DNA from 2 places in the Nonomuraea sp. NPDC049504 genome. Region 1 is predicted to be linked to the other one. Evidence: riboswitches for the same ligand, from Rfam matches in the RefSeq annotation. Region 1 holds a riboswitch; the other holds the start of a gene.

What was found. A riboswitch is a leader RNA that binds a small molecule or an ion and turns the genes downstream of it on or off. The one in region 1 is predicted to bind cyclic di-AMP.
Region 2: another riboswitch for cyclic di-AMP. It lies ahead of AB0K28_RS35615 (GH25 family lysozyme); the one in region 1 lies ahead of AB0K28_RS16885 (CHAP domain-containing protein).

Annotation. Positions count from the first base shown of each region.
Region 1 is NZ_JBFAPT010000008.1:3,398-6,600, forward strand. Features, by position in the region: cyclic di-AMP (ydaO/yuaA leader) riboswitch at 1-112, shown strand, start outside; gene AB0K28_RS16880 (CHAP domain-containing protein) at 126-758, shown strand; cyclic di-AMP (ydaO/yuaA leader) riboswitch at 1,036-1,191, shown strand; gene AB0K28_RS16885 (CHAP domain-containing protein) at 1,205-1,966, shown strand; gene AB0K28_RS16890 (DEAD/DEAH box helicase family protein) at 2,059-3,203, opposite strand, start outside.
Region 2 is NZ_JBFAPT010000022.1:172,824-176,026, forward strand. Features, by position in the region: gene AB0K28_RS35610 (SDR family oxidoreductase) at 1-568, shown strand, start outside; gene AB0K28_RS35615 (GH25 family lysozyme) at 582-1,310, opposite strand; cyclic di-AMP (ydaO/yuaA leader) riboswitch at 1,323-1,464, opposite strand; gene mqo (malate dehydrogenase (quinone)) at 1,655-3,097, opposite strand.

The DNA of each region.
Region 1 (3,203 bases):
CGGGGACCCACATGTTCCTGGGGTGAATCGGCGCGCTCCGCAGGAGCGTTCCGTAGGGCACTTCCACGCCCGAACCCGTCAGCTAACCCGGTAGGCGGCATGGAAGCAAGGAGCAATTTCCACTCATGCGTAAGAACGTCTTCGCCCATGCCCTGAAGCCCGCGACCCTTGGCGGGTTGGCCGCCGCGGCCAGTGTGGCTACAGGCGCGATGCTCGCCGGCACGCCAGCCTTCGCCGCCGACCACCAAGCCCAGAAGCCTGCGACGCAGGCGTCCGCGCAGTCGGTGCTGAAGATCGCTGAGTCGCAGATCGGCGTGGCAGAGAACGCCGCGGGTGGCGGAACGCCGTTCCACAGCTGGTACATGTCCTCCCAGCGGGCGAAGGAGACCATCGCCCGTGACGGCGGCAGCGTGCAGGCCTACGCCAACGCGCCGTGGTGCGCCATGTTCGTCTCCTGGGTGGGCGAGAAGGCGGGTGCCCGTTCGACCGTGGGCTGGGATGCGTACACCGTCACCTGGGCCAAGTGGTTCCAGGCCAACAAGAAGTGGGGCACGCTCGCCAAGCCCGGCGCCGTCGTCTTCTACGACTGGAACGGCAAGAGCACTACGGGCATCGACCACATGGGCCTGGTCAAGCAGGACAACGGCAACGGGACGATCACCACGGTCGAGGGCAACACCGGCAACGGCAAGGTCGAGCAGCGGATCCGGCCCAAGTCGCAGGTGGTGGGCTACGGGTACCCCGAGTACAAGGCCTGACCTGTAAGCAGGCCGACAGAGAGCTCCTTGCCAGTGCGATGGTCAAGGGAACACGGGTGGTGCAGGACGACTTCCTGCACCACCCGTTGCATGTGAAGCCTGCCTGAGGCACGGTGAGCGGCCGGCGCCGTGCAGCCTCCGTATAGGCGGGGCAAGGTAGGGCCCAAGCTGCACTCCCCGCGCGGGGTAGATCTTTTTCGCATAGCATCACAAACAGGTCAACCCATCTACTACAGTGCATCGTACTGGTCGGGTGACCTGGCTTCTCCCGAAGTCGATCGGCCAGCCGCTCAATCCCGGCGTGTCCGGGAACCGGGGAACCAACCGCGTGGAGCGATCCACGTACGGGGTGAATCCGCCGCAGGTGCGGCGGTAGGGCGTCTCCTGGCCCGAATCCGTCAGCTAACCCGGTAGGCGGTCGAGGAGAAGGGCTATTCCCCCGGCCTATGGCATCCATTGACGAGGGCCTGCTTGAGGCTGCCCAGAAGTATCTCGGCTACCAGGAGCAGAGCAGCGGCTACACCAGGTTCGGCGACTGGTACTACGTCAACGTGGATTCCAGCGACTCCTACTTCAGGACCGCTCCCTGGTGTGACATGTTCATCACCTGGGCCGCCAACCAGGCGGGCGTCGAGAAGTATGTCGGCGAGTTCGCCTACACGGTGGACCACGCAAGGTGGTTCAAGTCGCAGGGAGCATGGAGCAACAGGCCTGAACCGGGTGCGATCGTGTTCTACGACTGGAGCGGCTCCAAGGACCTCGGCGGCATCGATCACGCGGGCATCGTGGAGCGGGTGGACGGTGAGAGGATCTCCACGATCGAGGGCAACGTCGACAGGGTGTGGCTCAAGCGCAAGGAGCGCGATCAGAACAAGGTCGTCGGGTACGGACTGCCGAAGAAAGTGCGGGAAAAGATGGGAGACGGCGGCAGAGAGGTCTACATCATCGAGGGTGAGTTAGGTTCCCCTCCACTGCAGCCGGCCGCCTTCGGCAAGGCAGGGCCTCCCAAAGCCGCCACAGCATCCGTGACCTCGGCCTCGCCCGACAGCATGACTTTGATCGACGTGATGGCTGTTCCGGCAGGCTCTCTCGCCATGCTGATCGGCGCGACCCTGATCATCAAGCGAGCAAGAGCGCGCCGCGTCGCCGTCGTGGCTGGGCGGCATCGCAAAGTGGCCTGCGGCCGACATCGAACTCCTTCTGACTAGCCAGCTGGCTCGCTCGTACCAACTTGAGGCGTCGCGGGAGGCAGACGCAAGATCGCCTTCCTGTACACGTAGACAAGCGGGGTGAACAAGCCTTATGCACTGCAATGGACGGTGAGTGACGCGTCGGCGGTGTGGCGGACATGAAGTTCGGTGGCGGCCAGCTGCTCCAGCTGGTCAAAGGATGCCTGCGCCTTCGACAGCCCAGGCTGAACGATGACGATCTCGAAGGTGTACCGAAGAAGCTTCGCCCGGTCTCGCAGCCGGTACAACGCGGCGAGGTCGCCGGCTTCCCAGGGTGAGACGCCGGTTCTCGCATACTTCTTGCGCGCGCGCTGCGCCAAATGCTGGAAGAGCCGCGTGGGGTTCTCGCGCCAGCGGACGCTCTTCATCGCCTGGCCGCAGACCTCGTACAGGTCCTTCACTTGTGCAGCAGCCTTTCCCGTGCGCGCGTACTTGCAGTGCACAAGGCGGACAAGAAGATGATCGCTGTTGAGCGCCATGGCCACGACATCAGCGACTTCGCCGGCACCGTCGTCGTCCAGCACGACATCCCAGTGACGCTCACTGAGCAGGTCCCGGATGGCCCTGGCCTGGATGGAGTGGGGTAGCTTCGCCGACTCCTGCGACTCCACCCTGAGGTCGGTGCCCGTCCAATCGAGGGCGATGAGCCTTTCCCGAGGGTAGGGCTCGATGTCCTGGTCGATCCGCAGCAGAACGCCATCCGGTTGCAGCATGAGATCGCCTTGGAACAGTACGGTCAGTCCCACTGTGTTCAGCCATTGGCTCAAGGACAGGGACGAGTTCCTGGCGTGGACGATCAGCTCGCTGGACGACAGGCATTGGTAGAAGAGTTTCCCTGCTTGGATGTCAAGCTGGTACGGAACGGTCCAGTGATCGGTGGCAACCTCGAACACGACAGGGCCGGTGGTCGAGCTGTTGTCCGGGCGGAGGTCGGCGTCGAGGATCCAATATCGGCGACCGTCGTACTCCAGCTGGAGGGTCTCAGTGGCCAGATCGTAGAGGTTCCATGGCCATTCGAGGGACAGGACCGCGGCGGTGGGGCGCTCCTGAATCGGTTCGGGCAGAATGAAGTTCGCGATGATGTCCTCGATGCTGATCGAGTCGTCGAGCAGGCGCGGGCCGATCTCGTTGCACCAGTCACGCCAGTACTTCACATTGCTGGCGGTGTCCGGGCTCCAGACACGGCCCTTGGCGCTGGCGGCGATGGAGACGCGTT
Region 2 (3,203 bases), on a different contig from region 1:
CGCGCCGTCGTTCGAACCGGCCGCCGTCCTGGAGTTCTTCGAGACCTCCACCGGCAACCTGCTGGCCGCCGAGTCTGAGGCGGGGGTCGGGCACCATGTCGCGTTGTCCATCGTGGGCACCGAACGCATGCCGGATAACGGATATTTCCGGGCGAAGGTCGCGCAGGAGCGGCTGATCGAGAAGTCGGGGATCCCGTACTCGCTGGTGCACGCGACCCAGTTCTTCGAGTTCGTGAAGGGCATCGCGGACGAGGCCGCCGACGGGGGAGTGGTGCGCATCGCGCCGGTGCTGTTCCAGCCGATCGCCGGGGACGACGTGGCGGCGGCGCTGTGCGAGGTCGCGGAGGGTACGCCGCTCAACGGCCGGCTGGAGGTCGCCGGGCCGGAACGGGTCAGGATGGACGAGTTCGTCCGGCAGGCGCTGGCGGGGCTCGGTGACCCCCGTGAGGTGGTCACCGACCCGCACGCGCGTTACTTCGGGAGCGAGCTCGGCGAGCACTCGCTCGTGCCGCTGGGGGAGGCGCGGCTCGGCGAGGCTCGCTACGGCGACTGGGCCGCCGCCCGGTAGCACGCCCGAGACGTCAGACGGACTGGCGGCCCAGGGCGCGGAGCTGGTCGGGCGTCAGAGCCGAGACGTTCTGGTCGATGGGGACGTCCGTGTACTGGTGGATCGCCCACGACTTCCAGTCGGCCGGCGGCGTGATCGCGCCCTTGGCCCGGCTGTAGTGGGCGACCCAGAGCGGGTACTGCGCCAGGCCGTGGCCGTAGGTGTCGGCGAAGTTCCAGCCGCTGTAGAAGAGCGGCTTGGTGCCGGTCTGGTTCTCCACGTACGACAGCCACGCCTTGGCCCAGGTGTTGACCTCGGCGACGGACTTGCCGTCGGTCGTCTCCAGGTCGAGGACCAGCAGGTCACCGGCCTTGGCGGGCTGGGCGTTCACCGCGGCCAGGAAGTGGTTGGCGTCGGCGATGGGGTCGTCGGCGGGGTGGCCGTAGTGGTAGGCGCCGCGCACGATGCCCTTCTCGCCGAGCTCCCGCCAGTGCCTGGCGAAGGAGGAGTCGACGAAGTCGGTCCCCTCGGTGGCCTTGATGATGCCGAACTGCGCCGAGCTGGAGCTCCAGTCGTACAGCGGCTCGTAGTGGGAGATGTCCAGGCCGTAGGTCAGGGCGGAGCTGTGCTGGGCCGCCTCGTGCGGGGCGACCTGGTCGGTGGTGGAGGCGTGTGCGGTGCCGGTGACGGCGGTGACGGCGGCGAGTACGGCTCCGCCGAGCGCCAGTCCGAGGCGCTTGCGGTTCTCGGCAAGCTTGGCCATGCGGATGTTGACTCCTTGCTTCCATGCCGCCTACCGGGTTAGCTGACGGGTTCGGGACTGGAAGTGCCCTACGGACGCGCATGAGCGGGCGTCCGATTCACCCCGGAAAGTGGGTCCCCGGTTCCGCGGGACGCGGATTCGGCGGCCGTACGCCGGAGGCGGCGTACGGTCCGGTCAAAGATGCGAGGTCACGCGCTGCGGTGGTCCCTCGACCCGCAAAAAGTACATAATTCGCAAAAGTATCTGCAAGTACTCCAAAGGGACTTTCACTCCGCTGGCCTGGTAAGCGGTTCGAAATCCCCGTGTACGTCGCGGATTCGGAAATGGGTAAAGTTTTCCGGCACTCACTCCAGACGGAGCGTGCTGGCCGTCCTCGAGAGGGTCTCCGGCGGCGGCGCGGCGCCGTACGACGGCACGAGCTCGCGCAACGCCGGCCGCCAGCCGTCCACCCGGCCGGGGAAGGCACGTCCGAGCACGTCCAGCATGATCGCCACGGACGCCGACGCCCCGGGTGAGGCCCCGAGCAGGGCGGCGAGCCCGCCGTGGGCCGACGTCACCACCTCGGTGCCGAACCCGGCGATCGACCCGCGCCCGTTCACCGGCTTGACCACCTGCACCCGCTGGCCCGCGGTGATCGGCTCCCAGTCCTCCGCCCGCGCCTCGGGGACGAACCTGCGCAGCGCCCGCAGCCGGTCGCCGCGCGTCTGCACGAGCTGCTCGACCAGGTAGCGCAGCAGGGCCGGCTCGGCGCGGGCGGCGCCGAGCAGCGTCATGACGTTGCCGGGCGTGACGGATCCCGGCAGGTCGGTGAGCCTGCCGCGTTTGAGGAAGCGCGGCGAGAACGCGGCGAAGGGCCCGAACATCAGGTACGTCCGCCCGTCCACGACCCGGGTGTCGAGATGCGGCACCGACAGGGCGGGCGCGCCCGGCTCGGCGTGGCTGTAGACCTTGGCGCGGTGCCCGGCCACCAGTTCGGCCCGGTCCGTACGCAGGAACCGCCCGCTGATCGGAAACCCCCCGTACGCCCGCGTCTCCGCCACCCCGGCGCTCTGCAGCAGCGGCAGCGTACCCCCGCCCGCCCCCAGGAACACGAACGACCCGCGCACCCCGTAGTCGCGGGCACCCGCCAGGTCGCACACGCGCAACCGCCACGACCTGCGGTCACGGGAGAGCCCGCGCACCTCGTGCCCGGTCCGCACCTCGACGCCGTCACGTTCGAGCGCGGCGAACAGCCGCCGGGTCAGCACGCCGTAGTCGACGTCGGTGCCGCCGCGAGAACGGCACAGCGCCACCTGCTCACCGGCGGGCCGACCGGCGAACATGAGCGGCAGCAGCTCCGCCATCACCGCCCGGTCGCGGATGAATTCGAGCCCTTCGAACAGCGGATGATCGCGCAGCGCCGCATGCCGCAGCCGCAGGTGCTCGACCCCGGCCGCGCCCCGGGCGAAGGAGAGGTGTGGCACCGGCCGGATGAACCCCGCAGGATCGCCCAGCGTGCCCTCCTCGACCAGGCTCGCCCACAGCTGCCGGGAGAGCTGGAACTGCTCGTTGATCGCGATGGCCCCGCCCACGTCGATCGAGCCGTCGCCGGTGAGCGGTGTGTAGTTGAACTCGCACAGTCCCGCGTGCCCGGTGCCGGCGTTGTTCCAGGCCGACGAGCTCTCCAGGCCGGGGCCGTCGAGCCGCTCCAGGACGAGCACCGACCAGTCCGGCTGCACGCGGCGCAGCAGCACGCCCAGGGTGGCGCTCATGATGCCACCGCCGACCAGGACCACGTCGTAGCCCATCCCGGCTCACCTCCAACTCATATGACATGTTCGCTACTTGTATAACAGCGGCCGCGCGGCGTGCGGGATCCGGAGTAGCGTGGATCTTCCAGCGCCCGTACGGCAC